One region of the Candidatus Clostridium eludens genome, then DNA from elsewhere that is predicted to be linked to it. Evidence: riboswitches for the same ligand, from Rfam matches in the RefSeq annotation. Region 1 holds a riboswitch; each other region holds the start of a gene.
The links. Region 1 has a riboswitch for S-adenosylmethionine ahead of ACJDU8_RS14710 (O-acetylhomoserine aminocarboxypropyltransferase/cysteine synthase family protein). Riboswitches for the same ligand answer to the same signal wherever they lie in the genome.
Positions count from the first base shown of each region.

Region 2: another riboswitch for S-adenosylmethionine. It lies ahead of ACJDU8_RS00375 (NifB/NifX family molybdenum-iron cluster-binding protein); the one in region 1 lies ahead of ACJDU8_RS14710 (O-acetylhomoserine aminocarboxypropyltransferase/cysteine synthase family protein).
Region 3: another riboswitch for S-adenosylmethionine. It lies ahead of cysC (adenylyl-sulfate kinase); the one in region 1 lies ahead of ACJDU8_RS14710 (O-acetylhomoserine aminocarboxypropyltransferase/cysteine synthase family protein).

Region 1 is NZ_JBJHZX010000022.1:13,043-19,654, reverse strand. It holds gene ACJDU8_RS14725 (ABC transporter permease) at 1-414, shown strand, start outside; gene ACJDU8_RS14720 (ABC transporter permease) at 416-1,561, shown strand; gene ACJDU8_RS14715 (hypothetical protein) at 1,629-2,015, opposite strand; SAM riboswitch class I at 2,236-2,347, shown strand; gene ACJDU8_RS14710 (O-acetylhomoserine aminocarboxypropyltransferase/cysteine synthase family protein) at 2,582-3,874, shown strand; gene ACJDU8_RS14705 (alpha/beta fold hydrolase) at 3,916-4,881, shown strand; gene ACJDU8_RS14700 (ABC transporter ATP-binding protein) at 5,116-6,612, shown strand, end outside.
Region 2 is NZ_JBJHZX010000001.1:86,259-92,870, forward strand. It holds gene ACJDU8_RS00365 (nitrogenase component 1) at 1-260, opposite strand, end outside; gene ACJDU8_RS00370 (nitrogenase component 1) at 260-1,726, opposite strand; gene ACJDU8_RS00375 (NifB/NifX family molybdenum-iron cluster-binding protein) at 2,016-2,558, opposite strand; SAM riboswitch class I at 2,836-2,944, opposite strand; gene ACJDU8_RS00380 (ABC transporter permease) at 3,299-5,545, opposite strand; gene ACJDU8_RS00385 (ABC transporter ATP-binding protein) at 5,545-6,243, opposite strand; gene ACJDU8_RS00390 (TetR/AcrR family transcriptional regulator) at 6,243-6,612, opposite strand, start outside.
Region 3 is NZ_JBJHZX010000007.1:110,166-116,777, forward strand. It holds gene ACJDU8_RS06745 (adenylyl-sulfate reductase subunit alpha) at 1-1,135, opposite strand, end outside; gene cysC (adenylyl-sulfate kinase) at 1,173-1,754, opposite strand; SAM riboswitch class I at 2,121-2,233, opposite strand; gene ACJDU8_RS06755 (aryl-sulfate sulfotransferase) at 2,387-3,847, opposite strand; gene ACJDU8_RS06760 (ABC transporter permease) at 3,925-4,710, opposite strand; gene ACJDU8_RS06765 (ABC transporter ATP-binding protein) at 4,724-5,512, opposite strand; gene ACJDU8_RS06770 (ABC transporter substrate-binding protein) at 5,542-6,561, opposite strand.

The sequences.
Region 1 (6,612 bases):
TATATTGTAGTGGCTGTAAGTAAATTTGTATTTAAGGCCAATTGGGGACAACATATAGGTCTTGTATTGATTGCATTGCTCACGGAGGTAATATTAGCGGTGAGCTTTGGCCTTGGGATAAGCTATATGGTAAAAAGGCAGGAAGTGGTAAGGCCAATTGTAATAATTTTAATTCAAGTGGTAGCCTTTATAGGAGGAGCATATTTTCCAGTAAGTACTTCCGCAAGCTCTAAAAGTTTCATGGATATAGTTGTTGCTATGTCTCCTCTCACGTGGAATAATGCAGGATTAAGTAAACTTATTTATGCTAACGATACTGGAGCAATTTTACCAATAGTAACTTTAAATATAGCAATAGCCTGTGTGTTTTTACTAGTTTCTGCAGTAGTGGCAGGAAAAAGGGAGGGCATTTAATATGAGGGATATATTATGGCTGGTTAAAAATAGTTTAAAAGTTACTTTTAGAAAGAAATCCAATATAATTTTCTATGTACTGCTGCCCATAGTGGGAATTATTATAGCCTTAATGGCTTACGGCAGCTCTAATGAAAGTATATCCAAGATAGGTATAGTTAATAATGATAATAACTATATATCAAGGGATACCGTGACTTATCTTAAGAGTTTGGATAATTTTAATGTAAGTATTATAGGTGCATCAGAAGTAAATAACAGTATAACTTCAAAAAAATTAGATTGTGTTGTAGTAATTAATCCTGGATTTTCTGAAAGTGTATACAGGGGAAAGCCTGAAAATATTCAGATAATTTCTATAAAAGGAAAGCAGAGTACAGCTTATGTAAAATATCACCTCTATAATTATATAGATAATATTGCAGCTATGAGTAGTGCGGCCCATGGAAATAAAGATGTATTTTATAAAATGTACAATAGTTACCATAAAAATAGTTTTAAGCTGTATGTAAGCTCTGTAAAGGATAATGCAAAATATAAAAATATAACTAACTGTGCTGTAGGATTTTTGCTCATGATAATTTTAATGTCAGCCACAAATTTAGCTGAAATAATATTAAAGGAAAAGGAAAATAGAACTTATTTTAGGATATTTTCTTCTCCGATAAGCTCTAAAAAATATATATTTGCCAATATAATAGTGAATTTTTTAGTCATTACAGGAGAGATAATTTTAACTTTAATATTATTAGCGTATGTATTTCATATAAATATGGGAGTTTCATTTTTCAAGATGTTTTTCATACTTATATTATTTGTACCTGTAGGAATTGGATTTGCTGAGCTTTCAGTGTCTTTTAGCAATAATTCTGCTAGTGTTTCGGCAATGCAAAATTTAATAATAACCCCTACCTGCCTGATTTCAGGATGCTTTTTCCCGGTAGAATATATGCCTAAGTATTTTCAGAGAATATCGGATTTTATGCCGCAAAGGTGGGTATTAAGCTCAATTTCAAGTTTGCAAAAGGGAAATTCAATTTACAGCATATACTTAAATATTGCTATAATATTGGCTTTTGCTGCAGCTTTCTTTTTAATATCCATGTACAAATTTTCAAGAAATAAAGACCTAAGAGATTTTAGCTAAAAATTAGCTGCGGTGAGTATATTAAATAAAAAAATGCTTACCGCAACTATATTATTGTCAGCACTAGTTAAGATTTGCCTTTAAATGAAGTTCCGCAGTTTTTGCAGGTTATAGTTATTCTTCCTTTCTTTTTTGGTACTCTTAATTTTTGCTTACAATTTGGACACTTAAATATTTTATAGTATTTATTTTGATTCATTGAATTTCCAAATCCCTTAAATCTATAAATTATGGGTGAAATAAAATTTTCGTAAGCTTGGAGTTCCCTGTATCTTTTGTATTTATTTTTTGAGAGACATCTCCAGCTGCTGTATATAATAAACACAAAACCTAATGTATAGGCAGGTCTAAGAAGAAAAAGTACAAGTCCTGCAATATAAAGATGTTTAGAAAGTGTATCAATACCGTAGCTGTCTTTAAAGTAATAAGAAATTCTATCTAAAAATTTATTCAAATTTACCACCTCTGTAAGTAAAACTTCATAATAATATAAGTTTACATAATATAATAAGCCATTTTTAGATAATTATACAACATAATTTTGATTTTTGCATTATTTAAAATCAAAATTCATTTTGAAAATTAATTTACTATTGACAAAATAATTTAGAAATTATATGATTATATGTAAATCAATTGTTATATGTGTCAGTTGTAAAAATTTAAAATGAAATTTCTTATCAAGAGTAGCGGAGGGACTGGCCCTATGATGCTCGGCAACCTGAGTGTATTTATAAATATATTCAATGGTGCTAATTCCAGCAGGTGAAACCTGAAAGATGAGAAACGTAAGGAATGTAACTTTCTGTAGTTTCTCTTATAGAAAGTTTTTTTATTTGATTAACTAGACAAACTAGAGGTCAAGGTTTACTTATTATAGAGTTTTTAGTGCATAATCTCTATAGTATATGAGCTTTGACCTCTTTATTTATCCCACTAAATTTAAAAATTATTTCATTACATATATATCTATATAATTATTATGAAAGTATGCCCAAATTACCAAAAGGAGGATTTTTTATGAGTGAAAAATTTGGAATAGGAACAAAAGCAGTGCAAGGAGGGTATTCACCTAATTCAGGTAATCCAAGAGTGGTACCCATAATTCAAAGTACATCATATAAATATGATAGTTTTGATGAAGTAGCAAAGGTAGCAGCAGTGAGTGCAGATGTAGAAGCACTGAAAACAGGGGGATATTTGTATACAAGAATAGGAAATCCAACAGTAACAGCCCTTGAAAAAAAATATATAGAACTACAAGGGGGGGTTGAAGCAATTGCCACCGCATCAGGACAATCCGCAGTAGTTTATTCTATAATAAACATTGCTAATGCAGGAGATCACATTATTGCAAGTTCAAATCTGTATGGAGGTACATACAATCTTTTTAATACAATTATCCCTAAATTGGGTATTAATGTTTCTTTTGTAGAGCCAGCAGCTTCTGAAGAAGAAATTTTAGCAGTAAAAAAGGAAAATACTAAACTAATATTTGGTGAAACTATAGGAAATCCAGGACTTAATGTACTAGATTTTCATAAATTTTCTTCTATAGCAAGAAAACTAGATATACCATTTATTGTTGATAATACTATAGCAACACCCTATTTAACAAGTCCCTTTGAATATGGAGCAAATATAGTTGTTCACTCTACTACTAAATATTCGGATGGACATGCAGTGTCACTAGGAGGAATAATTATTGATGGTGGAAACTTTAATTGGGCAAATGGAAAATTTCCAGATTATACAACCCCAACTGGGCCAGCAGTTTTGGTATTTGTTGATGCATTTGGAAAACGTGCTTTTTCAGGAAAGTTGAGAACTAATCTAGTAGAAGAATTTGGTGCGGCACCAGCTCCATTTAATGCATTTTTAACAAATTTAGGATTAGAAACATTACATTTAAGAATGGAAAGGCATTCATATAATGCTTTAAGTTTAGCTAAATATCTCCTGCAGCATCCTAGAATTGAATGGGTGAGATATCCTTATTTAGAATCAGATCCAGAATATGAAAGGGCTAAGAAATATTTGAAAGGTGGAGGAAGCGGGATTCTGACTTTTGGTGTGAAAGGAGGAATTGAGGCGGCAAAAGCTGTAGGTGAAAAGTTGAAATTAGCTTCTATAGTTGTTAATTTAGGTGATGTAAGAACATATGTAATTCATCCTGCAAGTACAACTCATTTGGCATTATCAGAGGAACAACAAAGGGCGGCAGGGGTAACGCCTGAATTGATTAGAGTGTCTGTGGGGATTGAAGATATTAAAGACATAATAGCAGATTTTGAGCAGGCTTTAGATATATAAAATAAATAGCAAATCTAGAAAATATAAAGGAGGAGTAATGTGTGAGTACAAATGCAGCATATAAGTCTGACACGTTTTTCTATAAGGATTCTCAAGATATAAATTTTTTTACTGAAAAATGGTGTCCGACTGAAAATCAGAAAATATATGGTGTAATACAAATAGCTCATGGTATGGGAGAAACTACTGATTATTATAGAGAATTTAGTGAAGAGATGGCTAAAGCAGGTTTTATAGTATATATTAATGAGGCACGTGGACATGGCAGAACAGCAGGAGATATAAATGAACCTTCTTATATGGAAAATGCAGGATACATGGGAGAAGACGGAATAAATTGGATGGTTGAAGATATTAAAATATTAACGGATATTATCAAGGCAGAAAACCCGGGATTGCCAAATTTTCTTTTAGGTCACAGCTTAGGGTCAGTTTTGGCTCAGATATATGCATATAAATATGGTGATGAAGTAAATGGAATCATATATTCTGGTACTACCGGCCCAATTCATATAAAGAAGATAATAAAATTGACTGAAATATCAAACAGGGAAGTGAGGAAAGTTGGAAGAAAGTCTGTAAGTACTGAAGCTTCCAATGCATTTTTTGAACATTTTAATGATGAATTTCAGCCTCCCAAGACGGAATATGATTGGCTAACAAGTGATGTTGATATGCTTGAAAATACACTAAGTTCTCCTTATGCTGCAATAGAGTATAAAGCGGGCTATTTTGATGATTTATTTAATGCTTTAAAGGATATACATAAACCTAGGGTTATTGAAAAAATACCTAAAAACTTACCTATATTTTCAATATCAGGGAGCAAAGATCCTTTTGGAGATAATGGCAGGGGTATAAAGGAACTGTTTAAAATATATAAACAATATGGAATTGAAGATGCCACTTATAAAATATATGAAAATGGACGACATGAGATGCTTAGAGAAGTAAATAGAAATGAGGTGATGAAAGACTTACACAATTGGTTATATAATCATATATAGATGAAATTAAAGAATTCCAGTAGATATTGTCATATCCTAAGAGAATTATTAATAATATAAAATAACTTTCTATAGTTTTTCTATAGGAAGTTTTTTATTTGATTAAGTGGACAATTTGTAGATATGGCTCAAATAGATTTCTTAATCGTGCATTAAAAAGAATTTTTATATTTGAATTTATTTTCTAAAAATAATATTATTAATAAATAGAATGAATTTTGGGAGTGTATATATTTGAAATTTATGAAAAAATATATAAATAAGTACTGGAAAGGATTTTGTCTTGCTATATTTTTTCTTTCTATTGAGGCATTATGCGATTTAATGCAGCCTACTATAATGTCCAAAATAGTTGATATAGGTGTGGCAAACAAACAGATGGATTATGTAATTCAAAAAGGATTGATAATGCTTCTGGTTACGGCCGTGGGAGCAATGGGAGCTTCAGGACGTAATATATTGTCTGGAAGGGTGTCTCAAAAATTTAGTGCAGAACTGAGAGCAGATTTATTTGAAAAGATTCAAAGTTTTTCTTTTGACAGCATTGATAAATTCGAAAGCAGTTCTCTTATAACACGTCTTACCAACGATGTAACTCAAGTTCAAAATTTTGTTAATGGACTTATGAGAATATTTGTAAAGTCACCTCTTGTGTGTATTGGAAGTATTATCATGGCATCAAGGCTTGATTTACATCTTGCAATAATACTTTTTATTATAATACCAATTGTAGCTGTATTTATATTTTTGAATATGAATATAGGATACCCATATTTTATGAAGGTTCAGATAGCTTTAGATAGAGTGAATTCTGTAATGAGGGAGTATTTGTCCGGTGTAAGGGTGGTAAAAGCTTTCAATAGATTTAATTATGAAAGTGAAAGGTTTAAAGGTGCAAATGAGGAATTAGGAAGGCTATCGGTCATTGCAATGCGTGTAATGGCAATATTTTCTCCTACTAGAAGTTTAGTTATAAATATAGGAATAGTATGTGTTTTGTGGATTGGAGGAAAATATGTCAACAGTGGCAGTATGCAAGTAGGACAAATAATTGCATTCACAAATTATATGACTCAAATATTATATTCAATTATGATGATATCTGCAGTTTTTAATATGTTTGTAAGATCTAAAGCTTCTGCAATACGTATTTTTGAAATAATTGAGGAAAAAAGTAGTATTAACTTTAATGAAGGTATTTCAAACTTAAAACAAAGTGGAAGAATAGATTTTGAAGATGTGAGCTTTTCCTATGCAAATGGCCATCAGGTTATTTGTGATATTAGCTTTACTTGTATGCCAGGGGAAACCTTGGGAATTATTGGAGCCACAGGTTCAGGTAAAAGCAGCCTTGTAAACTTAATTCCAGGATTTTATGATGCAACCTCTGGAAGAGTAAAGGTTGATGGAGTAGATGTAAAGGATATAAATAAGAAAATTTTAAGAGAAAAAATAGCCCTTGTACCCCAGAAGACAATGCTGTTTACAGGAAGTGTTCTGGAAAATATAAGATGGGGCAAAGAGAATGCTTTACTGGAAGAGGTAAAAAAGGCAGCTGAAGTTGCAGAAGCGGATGAGTTTATATCTAGCTTCCCGGAACAATACAATACAAGACTTGGACAGGGAGGAGTCAATTTTTCAGGAGGTCAAAAACAGCGAGTTTCCATAGCTCGTGCATTAATTAAAAAACCTGAAATACTTATACTTGATGATTGTACAAGTGCTGTAGAT
Region 2 (6,612 bases), on a different contig from region 1:
AAACTACCGTCAATTGTTTCCCTTAATATCTCTTCTCCTCCAAATACAACTTCTTTTTCCCCAGAATTTGTACATGGTATATGACTTCCTCCTACATAACCTTCCCCCTGGTATCCAGATGAAGTTGTTAGAGCCCCATGGATTTTTGCACTGCATCCTGGACCACTATGAAGAATGGGAATTGCTCTTGGAATACCTAATACTGTTTGCTGTGCACCTAATGCACATGAATACCTTGGCTGTTCAATTATCTTGCTCATTACTTTTCTCCTTTTTCAAATATATATGGATCTTGTTTTAGCCACCAATCTGTATAGGGTATCTCAGAATGTTTTGCAATATTTTTAACGAGTTTTTTAGTTCGCAAGGTTTCGTAAATTTTATCTCCCAATTCAATTACCCCATCGTATGCAATTCCTAAATTTGCATCTGCTACCTGAAAAGAAGGAATTCCTAGTTTAGTTCCAATTGTTGAAATTTGACCATGTCTTACAACCAGTACATCCGGTTTTAAGACATTTAATATATTAATAAATTCATATGGCTGCTTATTACAAACAGTATAATTTTCAACATCTCCAGTGATCTTAACCATGTTTCCTATACTATTTACTTCACCATAATCATTGTCATATACTTGATCATGATGGAATCCAGTTGCCCCTACAACCTCCAATCCAAGGGATCTGCAGGAGCTTACAATACTATGTACAAAAGAATCTCCTGCTAAAATATACACTCTCTTACCCTCTAATTTACCTTTAAGGTAATCTAATCTGGGCTTTATTCTCTCATGTTCTTCTCTAATTACTTTTTCAACTAATTCTTCCCTATTGGTGATTCTTCCCAAATCCCTTAACCAAATATCTGTCCACTCTATTCCATAAGGTACAGGAGCCTTTATCTCAGGAACTCCAAATTCTTTTTCTAATGCTGCTGAAATATAAGTTCCAAGAGTTTCGCAAATATGGGTTGAAGCTACTGCAGCTGACATTTCCTCTAAATCTTGTACACTTGAAAATGGAAATAAATATTTAGGTTTTAATCCTATTTTACTTAGCACATCTGTAAAAGCATGGGTTCCTTGAAAGTTAAAAACATTAACTATATTCTCTGATTTTTTCTTTGCAGGTTTAACAAGTTTACGCAAGATACCATGAGCTGTAGCATCGAATCCAGTACTCCAAATTTTTGATTTAAATCCTTCGCAATATACTGGCACAATAGGAATTCCTAGCTCTTCTTCTAATTCATCAGCAACACTTTCAACATCTTCTCCTATAATTCCGGATACACAAGAAGTATTTACAAATATTGCTTTTGGATTAAATCTTTTCTTTGCTTCCCTTATACCTTTTCTTAACTTCTCATCACCACCGTAAATTGTATCCTTTTCTTCTAAATTTGTGCTAATAGCTTTTATATTATCTGATTTTAAACCTCTGTGAATTGTCCCTTGGTGACGCCCATCGTTAAACCCACTAAAATCACCTGCACAGCCTATTGGAGCGTGGTTCACTACTGCTGCATCTAAAATTATTGAATTTAATACAAATGCACATCCTGATGCACAGCTGCCACATTGATTGAAAATTCTACCTTTCATTTTAATCTTACATCCAAGTGACTTTTCATATAGTTCACTTGCTTTTCCATGGAAAGACAAGATAGAGCCAAGTCTCTGTTCTCTTGGTTCCACTTCCGGTAAATCCAAATTAATACCCATTTATTTATCACCTCTAAACTTTTTTATTAGTTTAAATATCACCTTTGATTCACCATCCTCTATTACCTTGGCCTTTATTTACCCGAACGCTACCATTGCTAACACCCCCATCGCACTCTGTGAAAGCGATTCACACAAAATTAAAAATTTTGGTTCTCTGCTTTTCTATCAAAGTGGAGGATAAGCACTGCTACGCGCCTGGATAAGTTCTGCTAAGATTCAGATGGAGAAGAGTATTCCTCATAAGCAAACTCCACCTGAACCTAAGAATCACTTGATTAATACCTTGTCAAAAAGAATTTATCTTCTGCTTTTTGATACGTTTTAATGATTTACGTTCATCACTTCTCTTGTAATACCTTATTATTGTTTTTAATGCTTCATCAAGTTTCATATTAATGCCAAACACAGAAATATTATTTCTTCCTAATTGCTTTTCTGATCCAGGCCCACATCTACTACATAACAAACATCTGCAATCAGAAATGGTTTCTATTTTTTTTTGATTCTTAGGATTAACGTGACCACAAGAATGTTCAGATGAACATGAACTACAACTTCCATTATTCTTTTGATTTTTCTCAACTAGCCTTTCTCCTAAATTCTCATAAGTCTCATCATCATTTACTTTTATTATGAAAAAAGAATTTGAAGCGCCAAAATGTTTATCAATGTTGACTCCATCTGTTGAAGCAACTGCAATATTATATCCCATTAATACCATCTCCTTATTTAAAATACTTATCATATCTAAATTTTTAAAGTATCTTGCCTGAAACTTAACATATCTTCTTTCCTGCTTTAATGTATTTAACACTCTTAAATTAAACATGTTAAAGATTAACTATATAATACATATAGAAACTCTAAAAATAGAAAAGGCTATATTTTTCATCAAGAAAAACATAGCCTCCAGTTTCCTAGTCAACTATTTTAATATAATTTACCATTTTATCGATATTTTCCATATCATGCAAACCTAAATTCTTTACTTTATTCTAACCTTTTTAAAAAAATCATTTTCTAAATAACAATAATAAAAAGACTATAATTCCCATATAAGAAAAATAGCCTCTGCTAACAAAAATAATTTAATAAGACTTCTACTTTTCTTATCTCTCAGAAGTATTAAAATACATCTGTAGGAATTGACACCGATACATAAATGTGGGTTGTCGGGCTTCACGGGGCCTATCCCTCCACCGCTCTTGATAAGAGTATGTTGTATTAAGTTTCAAACAATTGATTTTTTAAATACTTTCAATAATCGATCATATGCTTATTATATTAATTATACTTTATTATGTCAATACTAAATTTTATAAAAACTCATAGTAATTAAATTTACATTTCAAGTAAATATACTACTATATTCTCTGCAGCACGTAATATATGAAATATCCATTTCTAATAATCATACTCTGATTTAAATAAAAACCCCGGCGTTCGCCAGGGCTTTTTATCTAAAAGTGTTTCAACTAGTATTTAAAACATACCTTATATTCTGATTAAGTTTAAATTACTTTCTATATACTATATACAACTACTCCATAAATAGTTACAAAATTATACTTATTCCATTGATGCTTTTAAAGCTTCACTCATAGAGATTTTATATATCTTTTTTCTATTTAAAGCTTTGGATAACTCATAAGTTAGATAAACTACTACAAACCCCACAATAACATAAGAATAATTAATCGTTATTGGTATTGCCAACTTAATACTTTCTGTTAATGATCTGAACAATAGGTCCATAGATGCCAGAATAAGTGGTATGCCTATAATATATCCAACTATAATAATTATGGAAGAGCTGTTTAAAATCAATGAATTTATTTCTTTTCTCCTATATCCTAAAATTTTCATCAAAGATATGTTCATTTTATTTTCCTCAATTATAAGAGATGTTACCACATAAATAACGATAAGCCCAATAATAAACGACATAGAAGCTATAACTCCTATGGTTACCTGCAGAGGCTGCATAGTTGCATTAAAAGCCTTTATAGAATCATCAAACATCCGGGAACTATATAATAACTTTTCAGGAATATTCAGTTTAACCTTACTCCATAACCCAATGTAGCTTCCCGCAGGAAGTCCAAGCATGCTGTTAAATTGTGAAATAGGCATAAAAATATATTCCCCTGCATAAGTTTCTGCAATATTGGCAGCAGTTATTTCATATTCCCTTGAGTCAATTTTATTCACAACTCTAATTGTATCACCAGGCATAACTTTTAATTTTGCTGCTAGCGGTTTAGTAATAATAACCTTGTCTTTATTTAACTCTGCTCCTGTGTTATCTTTAAGTGAAATATATTTTGAATAAGAATTAATTCCACAGACTTCAAAAGTTGTATTCCTATTTGATTTTAATATAAACATAGCTGCAGAAAAAGTTTCTGCACTTGAAGGTACCTGGTCCTGGCGAAGAGAATTATATACATACTCGTACTGAAACTTAAAAGTGTTTTTTAAGCTGTCTTTCATTAAATAATCTAAAGAACTTTTTGCTGTAAAACCAAAAAGTAAAAGCATAGTGGCAAGAATTACTCCAAATAACAGGAATATGAGCCTTGGTAAGCTTCTGACCTGCTCTCTTATTTTAAATTTTGTTGAGAATTTTAATTTATCTAATGTAAGCTTTCGTTCAATAAAGCCTATTTTGTTATTCTTCCTTCCACCTTTCATCAATTCTACCGGAGAATATTGCAATTGCCTATTTAAAATAAAGTACCCACTGATACACTGAAATAATATTGGCAGTAGTAAACTTATACCAATATATTTAAAATTAAAACTCATTGAGTCTATAGGTATGTTAAAATAAGACACCATAATACCAACCATGGGTTTCACTAACACAGCTCCTAATATACTTCCTAATATACTTCCTGTTAACCCTATCCACAGTGGATATAAAAGATAATGCTTTTTAATTTCCTTTCTTCTATAGCCCAGAGAATAAAGAGTTCCAATAATAACCGATTCCCTTTTAAGCAGCCTCCACATGACTATACCTGTCAATATGCAAGTAAGAAACAATATAATCAAAGGCACAGAAGAGCTTATTTTACTAATACCTTGAATCTTAGTATTAACAAAAGTTATTCTATTGTTTTCACCAGCATCAGTCCATTGAGTAATAATAATGTCTTTACCTTTTAAGTAGTTTCTAAACTGCAGTGATTGATTATATATACTAGTACTATTTGAATTAAATTTTATTGAATAAAAGTTATTTCCTTCATTAAATTTATGGAAATCATCCTTACTAATAACTGCAATTCCAAAGCTATCTGGATTACTCATTATATCACTTTGGGATTTTAATGGATAAATATAATTGGGAAGCGACATAAATCCAGCTATTTTAAAAGATTTATTAAATATGTGTATTTCATTTCCCACTTTTAATTTATTGGTTCTAGCAAAAGCAGGATCTATAAGAATATCATTTCCGCTTAACTTCTTGCCTTCTATAATTGCAGGAATATTAACTTTTGTATTCTCACTAAATATTCTTAAAATCTTATCCTTTGAAATCTGATAATCAAAAGTATTACATTCTTCAATACTGGCATTGAATTTTGATTCCAAATTATTTATATCATTCAATTTATTATTTGTTACGAAACTGGCATCTTCCTGCACATAATTTTTTTCAAAGGAAGATGTCATACCAGCCATGTTCGTTGAAAGTTGATTTAACATGGTATAGAGCATGCAGCTTATTATAATCAACATTATAGAGCCAATATACTGAGACTTGTTTTCCATTATGGTTCTTTTAATCTTTTTATTAATAATCATTACCACTCAATCCTTTCTGCCGGAATAACTGTTTCATTGATTATTTCCTTAACTACCTCTCCGCTTCTGATTCTATAAACTCTACTGGCCATAGCACTTATAGCTGTATTATGAGTAATCATAAGTATGGTAGTATTAAAATTTATATTTACCTGCTGCAACAACTTTAAAATTTCTCTAGAAGTATCATAATCAAGTGCTCCTGTAGGTTCATCACACAAAAGAAGCTTTGGATTTTTAACAATAGCCCTGGCAATTGAAACCCTCTGCTGCTCTCCGCCACTTAATTCTCTTGGAAATCTATACTTCTTATCCTGTAACCCCACTGCCCCTAAAACTTCATCTGTATTTAACGGTGCTTTACTGATATTTGAAACAACCTCTATATTCTCACCTACAGTAAGATTAGGTATCAAATTGTAGAGTTGAAAAACAAATCCTACATGCTCCCTTCTGTAATCCGTGATTTCAGAGTCTTTTAGATCGGCAATATTAATTCCGTCCACAATTACCCTACCTGAATCACATCGGTCTATACCCCCTAAAATGTTCATTATGGTAGATTTACCTGAACCAGAAGGTCCAAGAATAACTCCAATTTCACCCTTATCCAGTCTCATATTTATTTTTTTTAAAACTTCAATGTTAATTTCTCCTGTTTTATAGCTCTTTTTTAAATTTTCCACATTTATGAACACTATTTTACCCCCATTCCATTTTTTAAAAGTTCCATCATAGCCTTAATATCATTTTCATATGTTTCAAAATCCTCATATATAATATCCGTTCCCTTATTTCTTGCTTTCTTAAGCATACTCTCCTTTATTTTCATAGATGCACCAGTCAAAAATAAAGAAAGTATACTGTCATCTATGTCTTTTCTTATGCTGCCATTATTTTTTCCTTCTTGAATCAATTTTAGTACATAGTCATCCATTATATCCATCATGGCAGTTATAGATTCATCCGTCATGCTACTATATTTCCCAAGAAAAACATCCTGTATGAAAATCACAATATCCTTTTCTTCTCTAAACTGTATCAATATCTCTTTTGAACTTTCATAA
Region 3 (6,612 bases), on a different contig from region 1:
TTTTAGGGCTGCCACCGCTTACATCTCCTGCAGAGTAAAGTCCTTTTAAAGTAGTACACCGCTTTGTATCTACCCAGTATCCACTGGCAGTGTGACCCCCTACTATATAAGGTTCTGTTCCTTCAATCTCTACATTTTCCATAGAAGGCATACTCTTACCATCTATCCACTTAAGTACTTGAGAAGGTGCCATATTTAAATAAGCCTTAAACAAATCCTTTTCTTCTGATTTATTTATATCTTTAGTTTTCAAGAAACAAGGACCTTTCCCATTTTTATTTTCCATTACTGTAGCCCAGAGCCTGTTTATTGTAGTTTCCTTTCCATATTTTTTTACATATTCTTCTCCATTTCCATTTATCTGACAAGTTCCAATGCCCTGAGCAATAGTACCTGTAGGTGCTATTGTATCTTTACATCTTAGTGCTATAAACCTCATTTCAAAAGTAGTCATCTCTGCTCCTGCCCGTATTCCCATAGCATAACCTGCCCCTGTATTAAAGGGTGAATACCACATTTTATGTCTTGAAAAGTTAGGATTATTAGGTTTATACAGTCCTGATGCTCCTCCAGTTGTACATATTACAGCCTTTGAATAAATGGCAAAAAATTTTTCCTCATAGATTGAAAATCCATAGGCTCCTATAACTTCTTCATCTTTATGTATATAATCTATAATATTTATTCCGTTTATAACTTCTATATTTTTTTGCTTTTTTACTTCTTCTGCAAGTATTGGCTTAATATTTTCACCATTTATTTTTATACTCCTTTTTCCCCTTTTCACATAGTTCCCTTTTGAATCCTTCAAAATTGGAAGTCCCATTTTCTCTATTTTTTCAGTTACTTCATTCAGTTTTTGAGCTAAAGTATAAACCAAGTCTTCCCTTACAACCTGATTAAATTCTCTCTTTACATAATCCACAAAGGACTCTGGAGTTTCACCTTCAGTTATATATGCATTTAAGGCATTAACTCCCGCAGCCAGACAACCACTTCTTTTTATATTTGCTTTTTCTGCCATTATAATACTCACGTTTGAATCTTCAGCCGCCCTGAGTGCTGCAAAACAACCTGCAGTGCCTGCCCCCACTATTAAAATATCAGTAGATAAAACCTGAAGTTTTAATTTCATTTCATCACTCCTATTTTTACGAAACTTACTTGTGCTTTTATAAATTTAGATAATCTATTATTTCATCCACACACTCTTCTAAACCTTTCAAATGAGTAGGTATTGTAAGTTCAGGATTATCAGGTATCTCGTAAGGGGAATCTATGCCTGTAAAATTTTTTATCTCACCTATTCTAGCCTTTTTATAAATTCCCTTGGGATCTCTTTTTTCACAGACTTCAATGGGACAGTTTATATATACTTCTACAAAATCCTTTCCAAGCAGTTTTCTAACTTTCTCTCTATCCTCTTTAAAAGGTGAAACGAAAGTGGCAATTGTAATTATTCCTGCATCCACAAAAAGTTTACATACTTCTGATACCCTTCTTATATTTTCTACCCTGTCTTCTTTTGTAAATGCAAGGTCCGAATTCAAACCATGTCTTAGATTGTCTCCATCTAGCAAGTAGGTAAGCTTACCCATACAATATAATTTACTTTCAAGTGCGGAAGCCAAGGTAGATTTGCCTGAACCAGACAATCCTGTAAACCAAATAAGTATTCCCTTTTGATTTAATAATTTTTCTCTATGCCTTCTATTTACATCCATCTTATGCCACACTATGTTAGTTGACTTCATATTCAAAAAATCTCCCTCCCATTATTCAAAATAAGTACTTATAAGCTTACATTTCAGCAGTATAAAATTACATAATGTTATACTAATCCTACTATTCTTATGCTTTTCACCATTTTAGTAAGAAGTATGTTCACTTTTAGTTAATAACACATTTAAGTTTTATAAGATATATAGCATTTTTACATCTAACACCTTGAACCTTTTCTACATTTTATTCTTATTTAAAATCCATACATTAAGTACTTACCTAGTTAAGATTTACATAATTTCATTCTTTATAATAAATAATTTGACTTCTACCCTTTTTAATTGGTTCAATAAAAAACTTCCTATGGAGAGAACCCATAAGAAGTTGTATCCTATTTTCTCTCATCTTTCAGGTGACATGTTACCTGCTGGAATTAGCACCATTGAATGAAAATGGTCATTCAGGTTGCCGGGCATCATAGGGCCAGTCCCTCTGCCTCTCTTGATAAGAAGTTTCATATTTAATTTTATATTGTATTGTAAAAAAGGTTATATATAATATATAACCTTTTAAGTTTTTTGTCAATATAAAGTTTACTATGTTTAGTGAAAATGCACATTACTCATAGATATAAATTTATGCTTAATAAGAAGAATTTTGATAATTATTTATTTTCTTTATTTAGTTCTTTATCTGTTATAATACAAAAATCAAGTCTTTCTCTGCCTTTATATTCTTGGGTTCCCTTTACTTCTGTTTCTACTTTACGTCCTAAACCAGCTGCTCCTGGTACCCTAAATTCTCTTTTATTGATTTTCTCTATAGGTATTTCTAAGGGTTTATGCAATTGAGGAATCCATTCATAAGGAACCCTATAAGCTCTGTATACCATATTTAGTTTTGATTTTCCCTTGCCTTCATAGGGACTTATGTATTCCCAAACTATTTCATGATCTTTTGTAACCTCAAATATACGGCCGTCTGATCCTTCCGTTATTAACGTGTTTCCATTTGGAAGTCTCTGTGCATTACTTATAAATGGGCTATAAAATCTAACAGCATCTAAGGGTTGTATAAACCCAGCTTCTTCTGGAGTATACTGCCATATTATTTTTAAGGTAATAGGATCAATTTCCAATACTCTGGAATAATCTCTAATTGCATTCCTGTTCCCTTTTGGAGAACCTGGGTTAGGCGAACCATAACCTGCCCAACCTCCATTATCAAATATAAGAATATTTCCTTCTCCTGGCAGACCTTTAGGTATTAAATGCACATTATGCTGTCCTATTATCCACCCCAATTTTATAAGCTCATCACTTATATCGTAATAAGGTCCTATCTTCCATACAATTTTTCCTGTATTTTTATCTATAATAGCTATAATATTGGACTCTCTACTGTCAAGAATAATGTTTTCTGGTGAAAATCTTTTATCTCCCTTGTCAAACCATTTATTAGGTCCAAGTAAAGATATAGAATTAATGTGCAGCCAATCTCCTACACCACCACCCGCTGTCCTTATATTGGGATTAGCATAAAGAACATTTTTAGATACTTCGTTAAATCCTAATTCATCAAAATGTTCATTTGCCCGCCATTCCCAAATAATTTTTCCATCCCATGTAACTTCAATAATTTTATCATCCAAAAGTACTTTATCAGATATTCTAGGATTTTTTACATTTTCATGCGTAAGAATAAGTGTATTACCTTTATCAACTTTTGGTGTTAATCCTGGTATATAATATCCAACTGGATTGCCTTCTCTTTGATAATCATGATGCTGTCTTGCCATCCATTGAGGCCTTTCTCCTGGATCTTCTATGAATTCATTTTTATTAAATTTCCAAACAATATTTCCATTCCAATCTACTTGTACTAAATCCATCATATCTTGGAACCCATAGTCAGGGTTTCTTTCTCCTGTACTTCCCATAACATATCCACCTGGCAGCAGCTTATTAGGAAATCCATGTAAATTTTTCCACAACTGCAGTTCATGTCCATTCATATCTATTAGCAATGCTCCTTCATCTACTGCCTGAAAAATAGTATAACCACTCCATGCCTTTTCAGAATTATAAATTGTTACCCCTGTAGGATAAACACTTGGATATCCCATAGTAATTTCCTCCATTCAAATCTAGATTGTGTTATTAATTTTTATTTGCATAAAGTCTAATAAAAATTAGTTATATCTTAAGCCACTCTTTTTATAGCATCTTTACTATTAACTATCCCATATTTTTTCATAGTCAAACTTGCTGCAGCAACCAATATTTTGTCTGTGAAATATCCCATAAGCCCCAAGCATATCAGCCCTATGAATATCCATTCTGTCTTAAAATATAACCTTGAAGTCCATATCAAATATCCTATACCTTTATTTGCAGCAAGCATTTCTGCACCTACAATGGCAGCAAATGAGCCACTCATAGCCAGCCTTACTCCTGTAAATATATAAGGTATAGCCGCCGGAATTATTACATTAAACATTATTTGATATTCAGAAGCTCCAAGACATCTAGCTGCCCTTATTTTTTCTTTCTGTACACTAGACACTCCAGCTTCTGTATTCAACATAACAGTAAAAGTAGTAGCATACATAATTAAGATAATTTTCCCCTCCTCACCTACACCAAACCAAAGTAAAAATAATGTTAAAAATGCAAGTGCAGGTACAAATCTAAAAAAATTCAAAATAGGATCTACAAACATTTTAACTGCTTTGATTCTCCCCATTAATACGCCTATGGGGATACCTATTAGATTTCCTAAAATCCATCCTGAAACAATTCTACCAAGACTTATAGCAATAAATTGAAAAAGACTTCCATCCTTAATTAAATCTTCTCCACCAAATATTACTCTCAAAGGACCCGGAAAAAAATCTGGATTTGAAAATTTAGATCCTATGCCCCAGATTATAATTATACAAACCCAAGATATCACACCCCACTTTAATAATTTATTAAAACCTTTCATCAATTTTCCTCCTTTATGCCAGTGCACTCTCTTTTTTTTGAATATACATTTCTCCTTCAAATTCATTCAAAAGAGTCTTATATTCTTTATTAAATGAACTACTAGTTACATCTCTTGGATATTGAAAATTCACATCATAAGTTTTATATATTTTAGAATCAGGAGCTCTAGACATAATACCTATTTTCTGTCCAAGTATGAGAGCTTCTTGAATATCATGGGTAACGAAGATAATAGTTTTCTTAGTTTCAAGCCATATTCTCACCAATTCTTTTTGCATTATTCTTCTGGTCTGAGCATCCAATGCTCCAAAAGGTTCATCCATTAATAATATTTCTGGATTATTTGCAAGTACTCGTGCAATTTGAACTCTCTGTTTCATCCCGCCTGACAACTCATTAGGAAATTTCTTTTCGTGACCGGATAATCCAACTAATTTTATATACTTGTGGGATATAGAACTACTTTCTTCTTTTGCTACTTTTTTCATTCTTAATCCAAATTCTACATTTTCTTTTACATTAAGCCATGGAAAAAGTGATGCATCAGGATGCTGAAATACAACTGCCCTTTCTCTCCCAGGTTTTACAACTTCCTTATCATTTATTAATACTTCCCCTTTAGTCTTTTCAATAAAGCCTGCAATTATATTAAGTAAAGTAGATTTTCCACACCCGCTGGGTCCCAATAGAATAAAAAATTCTCCCCCTTGTAGATTGAGATCTATATCTTTAAGAATATAATTAGAATCACCATAACTTTTACTTAAATTTTTAATTATTATTGAATTTGTTTTTGACATTCCAATTTTCCCCCTATTTCATATATAATTTATTTTATATTTTCAGGCTTATAAGTAAGTTTTTGCGGAAGTGCCTCTTTTAAAGACTCCGTATCTATCTTATCTTCTAAACTAAAACCACCTTTAATTAATTTGTTAGTGGATGCGTATTTATATACTTCCTGTAACTGATTCACATCATCGTCATTTAATCTTATATCACTTTTAGCGGCTTCAATATTTTTTTGTACACTATCCTTTGGAAGTCTCAAAGCTTTAGCCATGATTTCAGCGGCTGCTGATGGATTTTTGTTTATCCACTCACTTGCATCATTTAATGCCAGCAATATATTCTTTGTTACATCTTTTCGTTCTAAAAATTTACTATTGGCCATTAAAAATCCACGGGCTGCAAATGGTATATCTGCCACGCTTCCTATGACCTTAGTTCCTTTTACTGTTAAAGCTTTATCTAACAGATTTCCACTAAAAAAGGCAGCTTTAACATCTCCCTTTTGAAATGCTGCAAGAATTTCTGCATCTGAGCTAAATCCCTGTTTCTTTATTTCATCTATTTTTATATTGTATTTTTCCAAATACCTAACCAAAATATATTCAGTTACAGTTCCTCTTTGAACTCCAATTGGCTGTCCCTTTAACTCCTCTGGAGAATTTATTTCGTCATAGGTTACCATTTTAGTTTTATTTGCATCAGATTGTTGAATGAAACTAAAAATTTTCAGATCTCCGCTGCTCAATCTGGACAGTGCTGCATAATCCATAGCTAATCCTATATCAACCTGATTTGTTAACACCGCATCTATAGTATCAATTCCATAAGAATATGGATTAATTTGGGCATCAATACCATGTTTTTTGAAATAACCTTTGTCCCTGGCAACATAAAAGGCACTAGAAAAAGTACTAGAATCTGCTCCTATTTTAACTGTAACTTCCTTTTTGGATGAATTTGACTTACTTTGAGTTTGCGAACCGCCGCCGCACCCGGCAGCTACAATCATCATTCCCACAATAAATAATATGATTAAAGATAGTTTTATACTTTTCACTAACATCTACTCCTTCATATTCATTTTGAAAATTCTTTTCCACTCACCTTG